DNA from 4 places in the Paenibacillus sp. SER-28 genome. Region 4 is predicted to be linked to each of the others. Evidence: riboswitches for the same ligand, from Rfam matches in the RefSeq annotation. Region 4 holds a riboswitch; each other region holds the start of a gene.
What was found. Region 4 has a riboswitch for cobalamin ahead of ACUYLD_RS13305 (ABC transporter substrate-binding protein). Riboswitches for the same ligand answer to the same signal wherever they lie in the genome.
Positions count from the first base shown of each region.

Region 1: it holds a riboswitch for cobalamin, as region 4 does, so the genes downstream of both, ACUYLD_RS01785 (ABC transporter substrate-binding protein) here and ACUYLD_RS13305 (ABC transporter substrate-binding protein) in region 4, are expected to answer to the same signal.
Region 2: it holds a riboswitch for cobalamin, as region 4 does, so the genes downstream of both, cobJ (precorrin-3B C(17)-methyltransferase) here and ACUYLD_RS13305 (ABC transporter substrate-binding protein) in region 4, are expected to answer to the same signal.
Region 3: it holds a riboswitch for cobalamin, as region 4 does, so the genes downstream of both, metE (5-methyltetrahydropteroyltriglutamate--homocysteine S-methyltransferase) here and ACUYLD_RS13305 (ABC transporter substrate-binding protein) in region 4, are expected to answer to the same signal.

Region 1 covers NZ_JBRECM010000001.1:379,348-383,917, forward strand. The annotation lists gene cbiB (adenosylcobinamide-phosphate synthase CbiB) at 1-585, shown strand, start outside; gene ACUYLD_RS01780 (histidine phosphatase family protein) at 630-1,388, shown strand; cobalamin riboswitch at 1,511-1,704, shown strand; gene ACUYLD_RS01785 (ABC transporter substrate-binding protein) at 1,913-2,920, shown strand; gene ACUYLD_RS01790 (FecCD family ABC transporter permease) at 2,917-3,963, shown strand; gene ACUYLD_RS01795 (ABC transporter ATP-binding protein) at 3,960-4,570, shown strand, end outside.
Region 2 covers NZ_JBRECM010000005.1:271,953-276,522, reverse strand. The annotation lists gene ACUYLD_RS15390 (uroporphyrinogen-III synthase) at 1-34, shown strand, start outside; gene ACUYLD_RS15385 (LOG family protein) at 384-938, shown strand; cobalamin riboswitch at 996-1,181, shown strand; gene cobJ (precorrin-3B C(17)-methyltransferase) at 1,492-3,291, shown strand; gene ACUYLD_RS15375 (sirohydrochlorin chelatase) at 3,384-4,418, shown strand; gene cobK (precorrin-6A reductase) at 4,415-4,570, shown strand, end outside.
Region 3 covers NZ_JBRECM010000005.1:301,957-306,526, reverse strand. The annotation lists gene metE (5-methyltetrahydropteroyltriglutamate--homocysteine S-methyltransferase) at 1-1,706, opposite strand, end outside; cobalamin riboswitch at 1,868-2,063, opposite strand; gene nrdG (anaerobic ribonucleoside-triphosphate reductase activating protein) at 2,247-2,744, opposite strand; gene ACUYLD_RS15505 (anaerobic ribonucleoside triphosphate reductase) at 2,741-4,570, opposite strand, start outside.
Region 4 covers NZ_JBRECM010000004.1:180,600-185,169, reverse strand. The annotation lists gene ACUYLD_RS13320 (hypothetical protein) at 73-243, shown strand; gene ACUYLD_RS13315 (hypothetical protein) at 753-1,436, opposite strand; gene ACUYLD_RS13310 (hypothetical protein) at 2,103-2,294, opposite strand; cobalamin riboswitch at 2,659-2,862, shown strand; gene ACUYLD_RS13305 (ABC transporter substrate-binding protein) at 3,080-4,570, shown strand, end outside.

The sequences.
Region 1 (4,570 bases), on a different contig from region 4:
GGGCGGGATACGCAACAGCTTGATGAGCCTGAGATTGTACGTGGTACGGTTGAAACGGTCGCTGAAAATATCGTGGACGCGATTATTTCCCCGCTTTTTTATGCCCTGATCGGAGGAGCACCCTTGGCGCTGGCTTATCGTGCTGTGAATACGCTCGATTCCATGGTTGGCTATAAAAATGAAAAGTATCTGCATTTAGGCTGGGCTTCAGCACGTCTAGATGATGTGGCTAACTACATTCCGGCACGCCTGACAGCGGCAATGCTTGTCGTAGCGGCGTGGATGTACAAGCGAGATGCTGCGAGAAGCTGGCGCACAGTCAAGCGAGACGCTCGTCTGCACCCAAGCCCGAACAGTGGCTTCCCGGAATCAGCTGTTGCTGGAGCACTGGGGATTCGTCTTGGAGGCTATAATGTGTATCATGGCGTACGCTCTTTTCGTGCATACATGGGCGATTGGATACGACCGCTAGAGTCGAAAGATATACGGCATACAATCCAGCTGATGTTCGCCGTGTCCAGTATGTTCGTAGGATTGTGTTTGTTAGGAGCCGCAGGTTGTTTTGCCTTGGGATGGGTGCGGTGAGGGTGAGGCGTGACACACTGAATAATGATCGAGCAGGAAGTGACATGATCTTGAAGCAAGATATAGCAGCAAAAAGGACGGTAGAATACGTACAAAGTCCGAACTCACAGGAGGATAAGGTGCCATATGATGCTAAAGAAGATCTGCATTGGGACATGGAACTCGTGTTAGTTCGTCACGGCACAACCTTATGGAATAAGGAACGTCGATATATGGGACACTCCGACTTAGGTTTGCTACCAGGAGCAGAACAGGAATTAAAGCCTTTGCAAGAAGAATTGCAGGGGCAGTCCTTTGCTCGAATCTATTGCAGCGATTTAAGGCGATGTCGCCAGACCTTGCAGATCATTGTGCCGGAGTCAGAATTGACGTCTGGAGGTTCCCTATCTACTATGTCTCCTATGATGGAACCACGTCTGCGAGAGCTTCATTTTGGCGAGTGGGATGGAAAAACGTATGACATGCTCAAGGATGTGTCGTTGTATCGCGCTTGGATTGATGAGCCGCAACGGATAACCCCTCCTGGAGGAGAGTCTTGGACAGATTTTGTGAATCGTTTGCGGAAATTTCTTGACTCTCTGTATGAATGGCGTGTTGCTATGGAAGTTCAACCCATGGATTTGACTGCTGCGCCGCCCTCTGTTTTGGTCGTTACGCATGGTGGCGTAATTCGTCAGTTAGCTTGCATGCTGATACCGGGCCATGATTTTTGGAGTCTGAATCCGAAGCCGGGAGAAGCATTTAGGATTCAATTGAGGCTGGCAGGACCGCACAATTACATAGCGGAAATGCTCCCTCATTAGGTTAGACACCAGCGGGTAAAGAGGCTGTTTGGGTTGTAAGCCGCCTCATTTTAACCTATAATCATCAAGTAAAAGAACGGCTTGACTACCACTACATCAAATATCCAGCAGACGAGGTCGGCGCAGTGTGATGAAACTATGGTTTCCCTTGCCTGCGCTGTTAAAAGGGAAGTCGGTGTAAGTCCGGCGCGGTCCCGCCACTGTAAATGGAAACATGCCGGTTAGTCCTGCTTTATGTGCTACTAAGCATATGAAGGAATTTCAGGACATGCATCTTACCATAAGTCAGGATACCTGCCCGTCCGCCTGTCACCATAATCCTTCGAGGAAAGGATGACGTGTTCGCAGTGACTGTCCGTGCGGAAAGAAGCTGCCGCCTGCGCACAATCTGCGCTAACGTGACCCCTGTGTCCTAATATGAGGATGCGGGGTTTTTTTGATAGGAAAAGAAGGCTGGATTTAGAAGATATCTGATGATGCTCAAGTAACGCTCTTAACGATTTTTTTATGAAGGGGTGCAAATCATGGCAGGAAAAAAAATAAAGGTTTGGACAACAGGTCTATTGGTTCCGATTTTGGCAGTTGTGCTGAGTGCATGTGGCTCTAATGGAAAAAATGCTGAAAATAAAGAGAATCAGACTTCTGCACAGCAGCCAGGAAAGACCGTAACCGCACAAGAGCCTCCGGGCAAAACAGTTTACCCACTCACAGTTAAGGATGCAACAGGACAGGAATTTACATTCAAAAAAGCGCCGGATAAAATCGTTTCCGTCTCCCCGGCAGAAACCGAGGCGCTGTTCGCCATCGGGCTGGATAAGGAAATAGTTGGCGTCTCCGACTACTCTGATTACCCGGCAGCAGCTACGAAAAAGCCTAAAGTGGGCGGTATTATGAAACCGAACGAAGAGGCGATCATTGCTGCTAACCCGGAAGTCGTTTTTGCAGGGATATCACTTAGTGAACAGGCTACGACCAAGCTGCGCGACATGGGAATTATGATTTTTAAAACGGAACCGAAGACAGTTGAAGATGTCATAGCTAACATCGAATTGTATGGAAAAATCACCGATCATCAGAAAGATGCGAGAGCGGTGACTGACAAGATGAGGGCAGATGTAGCGGAAGTGAAAGAAGGAGTTAAAAATATCGGTAAAGGGCAGAAGCTGCGGGTATACGTCGAGTTTTCACCAGGCTGGACAGTTGGTAAAGGCGAGTTTATGGACGAGCTGATTACGTTGGCGGGCGGCGAAAATGTAGGTGCCACGCAGAAGGGGTGGTACCAAATTAGTGAAGAAAATATTATTGCTGCGAACCCTGACGTGATTTTGTACAGCAAAAGTGTCAAGGACGACAAAACTGGCCAGACGCTCGGCGAAATCATTAAAGCTCGCAGTGGATGGGATCAAATATCGGCTGTTCGCCATAACCGGGTGTTTGCCGTGGATGATAATTTGATCAGTCGTCCGGGTCCACGCGTAACGGAAGGTCTCAAGGAAGTGGCCAAGGGCGTGTATCCTGAAATTTTCAAATGAACCGTAAACTGATCGGCTTTGGAGGGACAGGTCTTGTCCTGCTGTTGCTGACGCTGCTGCTCTGTCTTGGCATCGGCTCGGCCAAGCTTCCGGTCAGCCAGATCACGGGCATTCTGGTTAACCACCTTCCGTGGTTAGGCGATACGTTTACACCGGATTGGAATACATCCTCAGAGCAGATTATTTTGAAGGTCAGATTGCCACGAGTGTTACTGGGAATGTTGGTAGGAGCAGCGCTGGCGCTGGCGGGAGCCGGATTTCAGGGTGTGCTGCGTAATCCTTTGGCTGATCCGTATACACTGGGGGTATCCTCGGGGGCTTCGGTAGGAGCGGCAGTACTGATCTATTGGGGCCTTCAATTTTCATTTGTTGGCATATGGACGCTGCCGCTAGTGGCATTTACGACCGGAATGCTGACGCTGTGGATGGTGCTAACGTTGGCACGGGAAGGTGGAAAAATTCCGACACAAAGTCTCATTTTGTCGGGTGTGGTGATGCAATCCTTTCTAGGAGCAGTTGTTTCCTTTCTGACAGCCATGTCGAAGGAGACGGTCAATGAAATATTGTACTGGACGATGGGAAGTCTTAGTCTGCGCGGTTGGTCATATACAGGAATCCTTTTACCTTATGTGGTCATAGGACTGGTATTTCTATGGAACCGGGCACGTGTGCTGAATATTTTGGCTTTGGGTGAACGTCAGGCGGCTCACATGGGAGTTCATGTAGATGCGACGAAGCTATCTGTCCTGATCATTTCCACGCTGCTGACAGCTGCCGCTGTCTCGGTATGTGGAGTGATTGGCTTTGTGGGACTTGTTGTACCGCATATCATTCGTCTGGTGACAGGTCCTGATTACCGGATGATTGTTCCATTATCTGCGCTCGGTGGAGCCATTTTTATGGCTTGGGCGGATACGGCGGCTCGCACGTTGTTATCCCCCACGGAAATTCCTCTGGGCGTGATGACGGCCTTTGTTGGGGCACCGTTCTTCGCATATCTCCTGTATCGGAACAAGAAGCTGCGCAGGGGGGAACTGCTGTGACAGAACAAAGTGAATCACAGAAAGTGCGTGATCGGGCATTAGAGGTAGCGGGTCTGACACGTGCCTATGGAGAATTCCATGCGTTAAAGAATATAAGCTGGAGCGTCGACGAAGGAACTTGGTGGGGGATTATTGGTCCGAACGGCAGTGGAAAATCGACCTTGCTGCATCTGCTTTCGGGTGTAGATCAGCCAACTTCGGGAAACGTTCATATCTATGGCAAAAAGGTCGGTAGCTACAGCAGAAAAGAGCTTTCCCGACTCATAGCCGTACTCCAACAGGAAGGGCTTCCTCCAGTGGGATACACCGTCAGGGAAGTCGTAGAAATGGGACGTTTTCCTCATCAGGACTGGTTAGGCAGGGAAAAGGGTGTTGATGTGGAGGCGATCACGGATCGCGTGCTGGAGCGATTGGGTCTTGCCACGTTGGCGGACAGAGCATTGGACCGCTTGAGTGGGGGACAGCGACAGCGTGTAGCTTTGGCAAAAGTAATGGTGCAGGAGCCACGAATATTGCTGCTGGACGAGCCTACGACCTATCTGGACTTGCGCTATCAGCTTGAATTTATGGAACTGCTGGCAGATTGGCGCCAAGAAACGGGTGTGAC
Region 2 (4,570 bases), on a different contig from region 4:
TGGCTGTGGTCTGAAGATCGTGAATGGTCATTGAAATGAGATGAAAATGAGATAGAAATGAGATAGAAATTATAAATATAGTATGCTAAAAATGAACTTATATTTTTGGATAAAGCGTAAAATAAAGATAAGGGCCTGCGAGGTCTTTATCTTTTTTTATTGGACATGCATCGACAAAGATTTTTGTTATAGCGAAAATATTTAGCTAATATAATGAATAAGTTTCGATGCATGATACTTGAGCATTTTGCATAAATCCCAAGAGCGTTTTCAAATAAGCAATATATAGATCGAAACGCTTTAGTTCGTCTATATATTGTACTTATGAGCGTTGGGAATCGAATTATGCTAAATGCTGACTTAGGACAGGAGCTGAGACGTTAATGAATTCTATTTGTGTATTTGCCGGGTCCAGACCTGGACATTCATCGGTATATGTTGAAGCGGCAGGCAAGCTGGGAGAAGCCATGGCTCGCCATCATATCCGTCTGATCTACGGTGGCTCCAGTAGGGGGCTGATGGGAAAAGTGGCGGATGGCATGCTGGCGGGTAACGGTCAGGTCACTGGCATTATGCCCACCCTGTTATTTGATGCAGAGATCATTCATCGGGGAGTTACCGAATTTATTGAGGTAGCAAGCATGCATGAGCGTAAAGCGGCAATGAGCGAGATGGCCGATGCGTTTATTGCCCTTCCAGGTGGCTTGGGAACCTTTGAGGAGCTATTCGAGGTATTGTGCTGGGCGCAAATCGGCATTCATCGCAAGCCGATTGGGCTGCTGAATGTGAATGGATATTTTGAGCCGTTAGTAGAAATGGTGCGTCATAGCGTGCAAGAAGGGTTTACCGGGGCTGAGCATCCAGCGTTATTAAGTATCTCTGCGGACCCGGACGAATTGCTACATATGTTAAAAAATAAAGCAGAGAACTTGAAATAAAGCGTTTTTCGTGCTTGCACAACTGATTGAGGCAAGGTTATGATAAGACCCATAATCAAATAGCGGACAGACAAGGTGCCTTTGCGGTTGAGCAAAGGGTAACAGGGAATCGGGTGCAAATCCCGAGCGGTCCCGCCACTGTAAGGAAGAGGATTTTTTTAACTGGTCACTCGTGAAAAACGGGGAAGACGAAAGAATCTGTTGATGCCAAGCCAGGAGACCTACCTTGATCTGTATGCACCGTTAACCTTCGCGGAGAGGATGGGTGTACGAAATCAGGAAATCAGGCACACGTTGCTTTTTCCATGTTGGTTAGAGGTTTGCGTGGATATGAACGTGCAGCAGCGTTTGAAGCGTAAACAGACAGGTGGAAAACAACGGCAGGCTGGAGGAAGACAAATAGTGTCTTCTTACGCTGTTTTTTCGTCTGATGAGAGATACGTACATAGAAACCCCATCCGGGCAGGATGGGGTTTTTTGAGTTACAGGATGTGCATAAATCATTGAAATAGATAGGATAGCTACCCTGAAAAGGATGAATAGGAGGAGCACGATGAGCCCATTAGGAAAATTGCTGGTGATTGGATTTGGACCAGGAGATATGGAACATATCACAAAACGGGCGCTGGATGCGCTGGCCGAAAGTGAGGTCATTATCGGCTACAATACCTACGTTGATTTGATCCGTCCGTTGTTGAACGGACAGGAGATTGTACGCACAGGGATGACAGAGGAAGTGAGCCGTGCGCAGGAGGCGGTTCGCCAAGCAGAGATGGGCAAGAAGGTAGCTGTCATTTCCAGTGGAGATGCAGGAGTCTATGGTATGGCAGGGCTGGTGTACGAAGTGCTGATGCAAAAAGGCTGGCGACGCGAGGACGGGGTTGAGGTAGAAGTCGTACCGGGGATCTCGGCTATTCAGTCCTGTGCTTCACTGTTGGGGGCGCCAGTTATGCATGATGCTTGCACGATCAGTCTGAGTGATCATCTGACCCCATGGGAAACGATTGTGAAGCGTGTAGAAGCAGCGGCTTCGGCCGATTTTGTGATTGCATTATACAACCCGCGCAGTGGTCGGCGTACACGCCAGATTGTGGAGACGCAGTCCATTTTGCTGCGTTACCGCGATCCGCAAACTCCAGTTGGGTTGGTGAAAAGTGCTTATCGTGAACGTCAGCAAGTTATTGTAACGACGCTGGAAGATATGCTGAATCATGACATCGGGATGCTGACGACTGTAATCATCGGCAATTCCTCGACAACGGTGTATGACGGCTTGATCGTGACTCCGCGCGGATATCAGCGCAAATACACGCTGGATGCGACCGAGCAAGCGCTCAAGCCGCATCAGCGTCTCCGCACGGAAGCGGAGCCGTGGTCGCTGGGCGCACAAGAGGCTGCACCGCAGGCAGGCGCAGCCCCGACTACGCCCGCTGGACCCTCCGCGAGCGGCGCTGCGGTTGCGACGCAGGCACGCCCGCAAGCGATGGCTGCCGTGCAGGCAACGACCGCTGTGCAAACCGGCGCAGCAACCCCGGCATCGCTGGCGGCAGAGGCACTAAGCCGCCTCGCTGTTGGCGGCAAGCTGCCTGGCGCAGCCAACGCTCGCTGGAGCGGGCAAGCGCCTACCGCCGAGAGCACCGCCGGAACGGCAGCGGTGGCCGGAGCGGGGGCCCCGGCCGGGATGGCGACAGGCGGCTTTGGCAAGCCTGCGCTATTTGAGGTGGGCGTTTCCCCGGGGGTGGGAAACAAGAAGTTCACCGCTCGCCAGATGGCGCTGCTCGCCGAGGTAGCGGGTGATGATGGCGAACTGGAATACACGCCAGATCATCAGATTGTGCTGCGCGTGCCGTGTGCAGACCCCGAGGAACTGGTTGGACGGCTGCGGGATGAACGATTCATTGTCATGCCGATTGGCGATGTGTTTAAGGTAAAGGCGTGCGACTTCTGCAATATGGAGAAGGATGACGCTGTGCCTGTGGCTGAGCATCTACAGGTTGTACTTGGCGGATTACAGGCACCCAAGGAAACGAGCATTGCTTTGAACGGATGCGGTATGGCCTGCTATGGAGCGGTGCTGGAGGATATCGGCATCGTCTATCGCAAGGGAGGATACGACCTCTTCCTTGGTGGCAAAAAATTCGGTCGCAATGCTCATGCCGCTCAGCCCGTAGCGGAAGGGATTCCGGGTGATCAAATTACTGACATTGTGGAGAACGTCATCGCTGAATATAAGGAAAAAGGGCATCCGAATGAGCGTTTTCATAAATTTTTTAAACGTGTAGGTGTCGTTGCGGGTTTCCGGCATGAAGATGCACCAGCAACGGTAGAAGTGAATGCGGTTTGTGGTGATTAATGGACTGAAGGCCTGATGAACTGGATACAAGCATATATATAAAATAGGGCGTCATGCAGGCTATCCCTATTAAAGAGGAGGAAAAAACAGCAGTGGATGCAATATTGTTAGTTGGACATGGAAGTCGGGACCCGGAGGGGAACCAGGAACTGCTGGAATTTGCACAGGCAGTGGCAGACCGGGTACCGGATATGTGCGTGGAAACCTGTTTCTTGGAGTTGGCACGTCCCAGCATTGCTGATGGGATGCAAACATGTGTGGAGAAAGGTGCGACGCGTGTCGTTCTCATTCCGATTATCTTGTTCGCAGCGGTACATGCCAAAATTGATATTCCGATGGCTATTGATCGGGCAAAAGCAAAATATCCGCAGGTGGAATTTGTATATGGACGCCCGATTGGCGTTCACGAGAAAATCGTCAGCATTCTGCAAAGCCGCTTGAAAGAGGCCCGTCCGGTTGCAGTTCCAGCGGGAATGAATAGCGCTGTAGAGGCATTTGCCGAGGTATCCGACGAAGAAACGGCGGTACTTGTGTTAGGACGCGGAAGTAGCGATCCAGATGCGAACAGTGACTTTTTCAAAATCACCCGTATGCTGTGGGAGCAGCTTTCTTATACGTGGGTAGAGAGCAGCTTTATCGGTGTGACGCAGCCTTCTTTTCCCGATGGATTGGAGCGTTGTGTACGACTGGGGGCCAAAAAGATTATCGTGCTTCCCTATTTTCTGTTCACGGGTGTGCTGATTAAGCGCATCGGAGAAATGACCCAGGAATTTGCCGAGGCTCACCCTACATTACAAGTGGAAATGGGAGGATATTTTGGTTTCCATCCTCAACTGATTGAACTGGTGCTAGAGCGAGCTAAGGAAGGCTTGTTCGGCAAGGTTACGGCCAATTGTGATAACTGCCAGTTCCGTCTGGAGGCGCAGGAGCACCACCATCATCACCACGACCATGACCACCATCACGATCATGAGCATCATCACCATCATCATGCACATGAGCACGATCATCATGATCACCATACACACAGCCACGATCACACTCATGAGCATGACCATGCTCACCATCACGAGCATTCACATACGCCATCTGTAGTGAATGGAAGCGGGCAGGTGAAGGGCTCATGATATTCATGCTATGTGGAACGAGCGATGCTCGGGAATTGGCGCTGCAAATCCGTGACAATGGCTTCAACGTATTGACCTCGGTCGTAACCGAAAGCGCGGCAGCCAGCTTGTCCGAAGCAGGGCTGGACGTACGTACAGGGCGAATGACAGCC
Region 3 (4,570 bases), on a different contig from region 4:
GGACCCGTAAGCATTCCCTTAACAGGCTTGGAGGTTAACGATTGGGCGAATGCCGTTTCTTCCACGGTCATGGGCTGATCGAAGGAAACGTCTCCGTATATAATCGGCGGTTTGACACAACGGGAGCCGTAGGACTGCACCCATCCGTTTTGCGTAAAAGCAAAGCCGTTCAGCTTTTCGCCAAAAAATTCAACCATGTCGGTCCGCTCAAATTCCCCATGTACAAGCACATCAATGCCAATGTCCTCTTGGATATCAATCCATTCCTTAATTTGCTGTTGGATGAACGTTCGATATTGCTCGGCAGACCATTCTCCTTTGCGATAGTGCAGGCGGGCCTTGCGGATCTCGGCGGTTTGCGGGAAGCTACCAATGGTCGTCGTAGGCAGTGGAGGCAACTTCAGCTTATTTTGCTGAATCTCACGACGCTCGGCGAAAGGAACGCTGCGTGACAGAGGCTCTTTGGCCAACAGGTCGGCCAGATCGGCAGCTGTCTGTACGCGTGCCGCTGAACTGTTGAAACGGGCTACCGCATCTGTACTTTGTCCAAGCTTGGTGAGTGCGGATGGATCGTGTTTGCCAAGTGCAGCCGTCAGGATGGCGATTTCCTCTAGCTTTTCATCAGCAAAGGCCAGCGCTTGCACCAGCTCCTTGTCCAGCTTGTGCTCTGCCTCCAGGCTGACTGGCACATGCAGCAGACTGCATGATGGCTGTACGATAAGCTGCTCGGCAGTGGTCTGTTCTGCTAACTGACCCAGCAGAGCAGCTACAGCGTTCAGGTCGCTGCGCCATATATTGCGTCCGTCAATGACACCAGCGCCCAGCGTTTTTCCTTTAGGGAAGCCATGCTGCAATATATGCTGAAGATTTTCGCCATCATCATACACAAAATCAAGACCCAGCCCCTGTACCGGAAGTGCGGACAGACGCTCATAATGATCTAGGCTGCCAAAGTAGGTTTGCAGCATTATATTTAAGGAGGGCGCAGCTTGGGTCAAAGCTTCATAGACTTCTTGAATAATGTCCAGATCCCCTACTGGGAATGAGGTGGTCAGGACAGGTTCATCGATTTGGATCCACTGAACACCTTCTGCTGCTAGTTCAGACAGGACACGGGTGTATAAAGGCAGGAAGGTTCTTATAATAGAGGCAAGCTCCTTACGATCATAGCCTTTGGAAAGGGTAACGAATGAATAGGGGCCGATGAGGACCGGTTTACCCTCAATGCCTAGTTCCTGTTTTGCTTCACGATAAGCCTGTAAAGGTTTATTTTCAGTGAACACCGGAACTGCGTTCGCCAATTCAGGAACGATGTAGTGATAATTGGTATTCATCCATTTGGTCATTTCACTGGCGGTTGCTCCCTTCTGTCCACGAGCGATCCCGAAGTACACGGACAGAGGAATCGGACCTGCGGGACGAAAGTTGAACCGTTCAGGTACTAGACCGAACATCACAGATGTATCCAGCATGTGATCGTAATAGGAGAAGTCTCCGACAGGAATGCGATCAATCCCCTTGTCACGCTGCTTGCTCAGATGCTCCAACCGTAATTTTTTCATCTCCGTCTGCAGTTCGCTTTCGTTAATGCTGCCGTTCCAGAAGCGTTCCAGTGCTTTCTTCCATTCCCGATTTTCGCCGATACGCGGATATCCCAGATTACTGCTAATTAAGCCGGACAATTCAGGCCATTCAATAATGGACATGTACTTTTCCTCCTAGTGGGTAGCTGTTTTATTTTTACGTACCAAAAAAGGCATTCTTCCCCCCAAGGTTAAAAATAAGTAGGGGAAAGAATGCCTCCGTGATTAAAAAATCAAAAATACGGCGACTGCTCTTAACACCTCCCTATCTTCCGTAGGTACTTGCGATGTTGTTAAAATAGGCAGGTCTCCTGACTTACGGATCATGACGCTCAGCATTCCTTCCCGGTCTGTGGACCAGTGGATATATGAACAGCTGAAAGTTCCCCGTTTACAGTGGCGGGACCGTGCCGGATTTGCACCGGCTTCCCTTTTAAGCCTGATCTGAATAGAACAGACACCTATCTCCAAGCTATGCGGTTAAGGTATGACGAATAATTATGCACTCGTATACTTGTTCACCATCATAAGTGAAACTTACAGGATGCGCAATAGAAACTCCAATGGAATCTGTTAGCCATATGAAAAAAAGACAAGCCTTACCCATGATGGGGGCTTGTCTTAGATTAGATATAGCATCTTGCTTGCTGGGTAAGCATCGCCTTATGTCAATGAAACGGTATAACCTGCCTGAATACTGGCTTTCACATCTACCAGACGCTGGTTGCGACTGCCCCGGAAGGGAAGGGTCAGGTCCTTTTGCTGTTCTACAAAACGACCGTCCACAATCACATCGCACAAAAGCGCCAGTTCCTGTCGCTCCTGATCTGTGAGTAGATCTTCATAGACAAAGCCAGTGTAAGCCCACACGGTTCGGTCGGGACAGGCTTCGCGGAAGTCACGCACAAATTGCGAGCATTCTGCTGCTGAGAAAAACGGGTCTCCCCCGCAGAGAGTCAGTCCATCCAACAACGGATTTTCCATGATGTCACGAATGACCTCCTGTTGTCGTTGGGGGGTGAATGGCTCGCCTGCACGGAAGCTCCATGACTCTGGATTAAAGCATCCAGGACAGGCATGACGGCAACCGCTAATGAACACAACGGTGCGCAGGCCGTATCCTTCGTTCAGAGATTCCGGAATGTAGCCACACAAATTCACTTATGTTTCACCCGGTCTCGAACTTCTGCCTGTTTTGCGGCATTAAAGCGAACGGTATAATCTCCTGTCAGATATCCGGTTACCCGACGTAAGCGCTGAAAGTGTGTGTGCTCCTCATCTGTGCCACATTGGGGGCAGCTTGTCCCGATAATCCCTTCATAACCACATTCCGTACAACGATCCACCGGATGGTTGATGGAGAAATAGCCGATGTTCTGATGCAGCGCGTACTGAACAATTTTAAGAAACGCATCCGGGTTATTCCGCGCATTACCGTCCAGCTCAATGTATGAAATCGCACCAGCGTTGCATAGGTTATGGAACGGAGCTTCCAAGCTGATTTTACGAGCAGCCGGGAGCGTGTAATACACGGGAATATGAAAAGAATTCGTGTAATATTCTCGATCATTTACCTCAGGAATAATCCCGAAATCACGTTGATCCAGCAATGTGAACTTGCCCGACAGACCTTCGGCAGGCGTAGCGAACAATGTTATATTTAAATTGTGATATTCACTCATTCGATCGCAATACACGCGCATGGAAGTGATGATTCGCTGTGCCTCGCGGTATACAAAATCATCCTCCCCGTGGTGTTTCCCGTATAGTGCCTTCATGCACTCAGCCAGCCCGATGAACCCAATCGAAAGCGTACCGTGTTTTAGTACGCCTCCCACCTTATCATCTGGTGCCAGTTGTTCTCCACCTTCCCATACCCCTTCGCGCATCATAAAGTCCGAGGCTTTGGCCGGTTGGCTGGTCTGGATTTGATAGCGATGAATTAGGCCATCTACCGCAATGCGCATAACTTCTTCTAGTCTCGCATCAAAGCGATCACGGTCAGGTGTCAGGCGTTTGCCTGTGCAAATACCATATTCAATGCCAAGCCGCACCAGATTAATGGTATTGAAGGAGAGATTCCCCTTGCCACTTTGCCGGTTTCTACCGAAACGGTCAGAAATGGTGCGGGTACGGCAACCCATTGTCGCTATAATGGTATCTGGATCATCAGCACGGTAAAAAGGCAGGTTGAAGGTGGCATCCACATTCACAAAATTGGGATACATCCGTCTGCTAGAGCATTCTACCGCCCGTAAGAACAAATCATAATTGATGTCGCCTTCTGCCTGGTTGATTCCCTCTTTACATTGGAAAATATGTTGTGGAAAAATAGGAGTTTCCCCGCTGCCCAAGCCGCGAATAGTGGCCTCCAGCAGCGATTGAGTAACAAGCCGTCCCTCAGCAGACGTGCACATTCCGTAATTCAGTGAAGTGAATGGAATCTGTCCCCCCGCCCGACTGCTCATGGTGTTCAGGTTATGAATGAGCGATTCAGCAGCCTGCCGGGTTTCCGTCTCCGTTTCTTCGCGTGCGAATGCGTAGGAACGAGGGCAGACTTCTTGCAAATGGGGATTGGCCATATGTAGTTCGTCGTCAGACAGACTGGATTCTATCTCTTCCTCGAACAACCGGAGTCCCTTGCGCAGATGCTTGCGGAAGGACCGGGCAACGTATGGGGCAAGGTCCCAATCGATTTTATTGGCAGAGACACCTCCGAATTGGCTGTTTTGCTGAGACTGGAATATGATGGCGACTAGTGCCATAGCAGACATAATCGTTTGCGGTGTGCGCACAGAGCCGTTGCCTGTATTGAAGCCGTCTCGCAGTAAACGACCAAAAGGAATAAAGATACAATTTGTAGTTCCGAGTGCATATTGGTCCAAATCGTGAACATATACATACCCGTGGTCAATCGCGTTCGTCAGCTCAGGCGGAAGTACCCGCAGGCGCGCATACCATTTGGCATACTCGGACCCAAGCTTGCT
Region 4 (4,570 bases):
TGGTATCTATTACGGCAGGCGTCAGGCTGGCCGGAGCCAGACGCAGCACACCCAAATTGATTGAGTTTGGAGTTGGACAGCTATAACCTAACGAAGCTGCTTACATTGGTTCGCAGCCAGCGTAAGCAGATGCGCAACAGTCGCGGATCGTCAACAAGGGGGCTGCTTTATTTCCTGGATTTGGACAAGCTAAAGCAGGGGGCCAGAATTATGACTATTGGACGTGAAAGTCGTGGACGATAGAAAATATTCTTTGGGAACGTGTTGGTTTTTTTATCCTAGCAAAAATCACGGAAGATTATTCGAACCGTATGCGTTAGCAGATAGATAAAGTGAATGCCTCCCTATGCTGATACAGTAAGATTCCATACGAAATTAAATTCCAAAACCCAGAGTTTTGTGAGTGCATATGTCCGGTCTTCCAATCCTCAAATTTCGCTGTCTTGTTAATTTCATCACCCTCCGTGCTTGTCAATAAAAAGCCCGTAGTACCAAGTATTTAATTGTCCGTCACGACGAATTACAATCCTGTTTCATCATTCTTTTACTTGCCCGCTCTATTCGACATTCTTTCGTGTAACCCTGTCTAGGTATGATATAGAGTCCTTTGAACGCAATAGATCGTTCGGACGCCACAGCTCCAGTCCAAAGTAACTGAGTAGACTCGCGAGAGTCCCGCTACTTTCCGCTATAAAAAAAAAGCCGTGTTGGTTGCAACGGCCTCTCTTTTTATTTCAATTTATTTGATATGATTAGTGCTTTTCTACTCTGAAAGCAATTCCCACAGGCTTGTCTACTCTCACATAACCTATGAAAGGATCACCTATGAATGGAGCTGGCCAATACATTCCTAATCTATGTTTTTCATATCGTGGAAAAGCACTAATGACCCATCTTTCTCCTTTAGGAACATTGATTGAATATTCATCATCTAGGCCAATATCAGCTTCTATACCAAAACCCAATGTGCCTTCTATAGCTTTAACGCCACCTGTTATTGCTCCTTCCGCTTTCACTTTAATATTAGTTTTCACTGCAATTTTTGCAGCAGCAGGCCCAGTATATGTACTTACACGAATTGCATTGTTTGTATCAACCCAATAACCTAGATTTTCATGGGTTTTAACAATAGGAGTCACCCCAATGGATTGGGTACTAATTCTATCATTATTACCTTTTTCTTGATTTAAATTGTCGTAATTGACATAATAGTAATAAACATCATCGTTAACACTACTAGGATCGATATATTTGTAGACTTGTCCTTCCTTGGCCTTTATTTCATCTGTCGGTTCCCATTTTCCGGCTTCTGATTGTATCGTCGATGACAATGGATTCGGCGCATCATTTGCAGAAGCAATGGCTCCATATGGTAATAATATTGCTGTCAATGCTGCAATTATTGCTGTTTTAGTCATGACTTTGAATGGTTTCATAGTATTAAAATTCTCCTCTTCGAAAAATATTATTGGGGGCTAAGAAATGAGTAAATTTGAAAAAAATCTGTTTAAGTATTTGTCTTACGGTTTTTTGGTAGGAATATATTATTCCTTTATTCAAGGACCAACGACGACAACTTCTTCGCTTAACGGCTCATTGCAACTTTACACAGTGTCCGCATCTACTTTTATTTTCAGAACATTATCAACCTCATTTCTACTAAGTCTCCTCTCTGGAGTCGTGTATACAATTGTTTTTTTATCCATAAGAAGGAATAAGTAAATATTACCTGTAAATTTTATGTTTGTAAATAATTTTATTTAATGGATAAAATTTAAAATAAGATAGAAGAGAGCCGTATTGATCGCAACGGTCCTTTTATTAACTGACGGTTTAATAGCAAGTGCCTCCCCGTTTGGTTGTTCGTACAAAACTCTTTAGCTCCGCAACTTTTCGAGCGTTAAAGCAAGCCGTCGCGTCGTCCTGGTTTACAGTACGACGCTGTGAACGACCTGCAAGATCCCTCGCTTCGCTCACTTACTAGCTAAAAAATAACTGGACTGCTAGGCACCTAAACGGCACGCTGACATGGCTTGTCAGGAAATGGTCAGTTAACAAATTAAGCCCCCGGCTAATCACCGGAGGCTTTTCAAACTCATTCTCTAACTCACTAAGGAATGTTTACGGGTAAATTCTCTAATAGTTAAATTTGTCTCAAAGGCTGTCTGAGAAGAATCAACAATATAGTTCTTTTGTTTGGTAGCTGCTCCCCATGCTGTTATCCTTATAATAGAAATTCCACAAGGTTTGCTCACTAATTTTCCGATCAACTCTTTGGTTTTGTCGCTTTTCAAATCTTTTTCTTCCTCAATTTTTTGGAGAAGAAATAACCAACTGCTTTTTCAGGCCTTTGGAATAATGTATCTTTTTTAATAGCTTGTACAATTGATCTGCAATCTCGCTGCTAAATTTTCGTTTATGCTTCTCTTTTAGATTCATTAAGTAGTCTGGTACAGTTTTCGGGACAGCATGAGGGAGACGGAATGACCGTCATTTCGTGCACGCAATGAATAGCCATTGCCTTCATTCTCACTATATTGTTCAAATTTAAATTATTATACAGCATTTATTGACAAGCCTGTGACAACAAAATAAGATCGTAATGGAAAGAAATAAAGGAAGAAAACAGGTGTGAGCCGGACGACTCTATGTACGGGGTTTTGTTGAGACCATGTGGATAGTTGTTGAGCGTGTTCACTTAAAAGGGAAGTTCGGTTGATTCCGACACGGGCCCGCCACTGTATACAGGCATCAGCAGGATACTGCTGGAGCTTTCAGAACAGCCACTGGAACTGTGAAGAACCGGGAAGGCCTGAAAGATACGCTTGGAGTCAGGAGACCTGCCTGTTTTGACATCACTGTCAGACCCACGGGATGCTGGGGAGGTGGTTAGGCGTGCTGCATACGGAATGTCTGAAACCGATCTGATCCCTTCTATGTTTTTGGAGTTGGTTTCGAGGTGTGTTTTGACATTTTATAATGAAAGCATTTCTGACTGCTGATCAAGTGGTCCGGAATGCTTTTTTCGCGTTTTGCGTTAGGTTTATATGATTTTACAAGATAGAGGGGGATTCATCGAATGATTAGCAATCGTAGCAGGCGCTCATGGTTGATATGTACAGGGGTGATGCTGTTACTGGCAGTTATGGCTCTTTCGGGATGTACTAGCAATAAGACGTCGAATAGCTCCGGCAAAGATGAGAACGCGTCAGTACAACAAACAGCGACAGGTAAAAAGCTGGTAATGGCGTATACATGGAAACCGTCAGGTGTTGACCCGCACGGAGATAATAGCTGGGATGTGATGCGATCCGGTGTAGGTGAGACACTGGTACGTTTGAATGAAAAGCTGGAGCCTGTGGCTTGGCTGGCAAAGGAGTGGAAGCAGGATAGTCCTACAGTTTGGACGTTCAGCTTGCAGGATAAAGTCACTTTTCATAATGGAAAAAGTATGGATGCAGCAAGTGTAAAAGCATCTTTGCTACGCTCTATCGAGAAAAGCCATCTGGCGAAGGATTTACTGAATGTGAAGTCCATTGATGTAAGCGGCCCGCTGGCCTTAAAGATTACGACAAACCAGCCGAATGCGGCGTTGGTGTCCAATCTAGCTGATCCATCGACGATTGTACTGGATGTGGCATCGATGAAAGATGAGCAGAGTTACCCAGCGATGACAGGCGCCTTTAAAATTAAAGCGTTCAGCAAGGACCAATCCTTGGTCGTAGAGCGTTATGACGGATACTGGGGCGAGAAGGCCCGTTTGGCTGAGGCGACAATGAGGTTCATTACGGACGGGAATTCGCGCCTGATGGCGCTGCAATCCGGCGAGGTGGACGTAGCGACGGATATTCCGGTTGATAACGCAGAGGTACTGAAAAAGAACGACAGGCTACAAGTGCTGTCGGCTCCCTCCTTGCGCACCCATATGCTCGTGTACAATATGGAATCCCCAGTATTCAAGGATGCGGCGAACCGTAAGGTGGTAGACAGCCTGATTCCACGCACATCGATTGTGAGCGCCGTCATGAGGGGCTTCGGTACGGAAGCAAGCAGTCCGTTCCCGAGCATTCTTCCCTTCGGTAAAGTTGAGCGTAAAGCGCTGGACGGAACGGCGGATCAGCTGTTAACGAAGGATGGCTGGCAGAAGGACGCCCAAGGGACATGGACTAAGCAAGGCAAGCCGTTCGAGGTTACGCTGCTGACTTTTCCTCAGCGTCCGGAGCTCTCTGTTATGGCTGAGGTCATCCAAAGCCAATTGCTGAAAGAGGGAATCCAGGTCAAGATTCGCAAGGTGGAAAATATCGACGAGGCGTTGACCAAAAACGATTGGGATTTTGCTATGTACAGTATGCTTACTGCTCATACAGGAGAGCCACAATATTTTATGGACATGTTTTATTCTTCGAAAAGCGAAGCCAATGTAAGCCGTTATAGTTCCAAACCGCTAGAGAGTATTCTTAACAGCTTGAAGCTGGCGAAGGATACAGCGCAGCGTAATGCTGTGACACTACAAGCGCTGGATATCATCGATACGGATTTGCCACAGTCGTTCATTGTGCATCCTGACAAT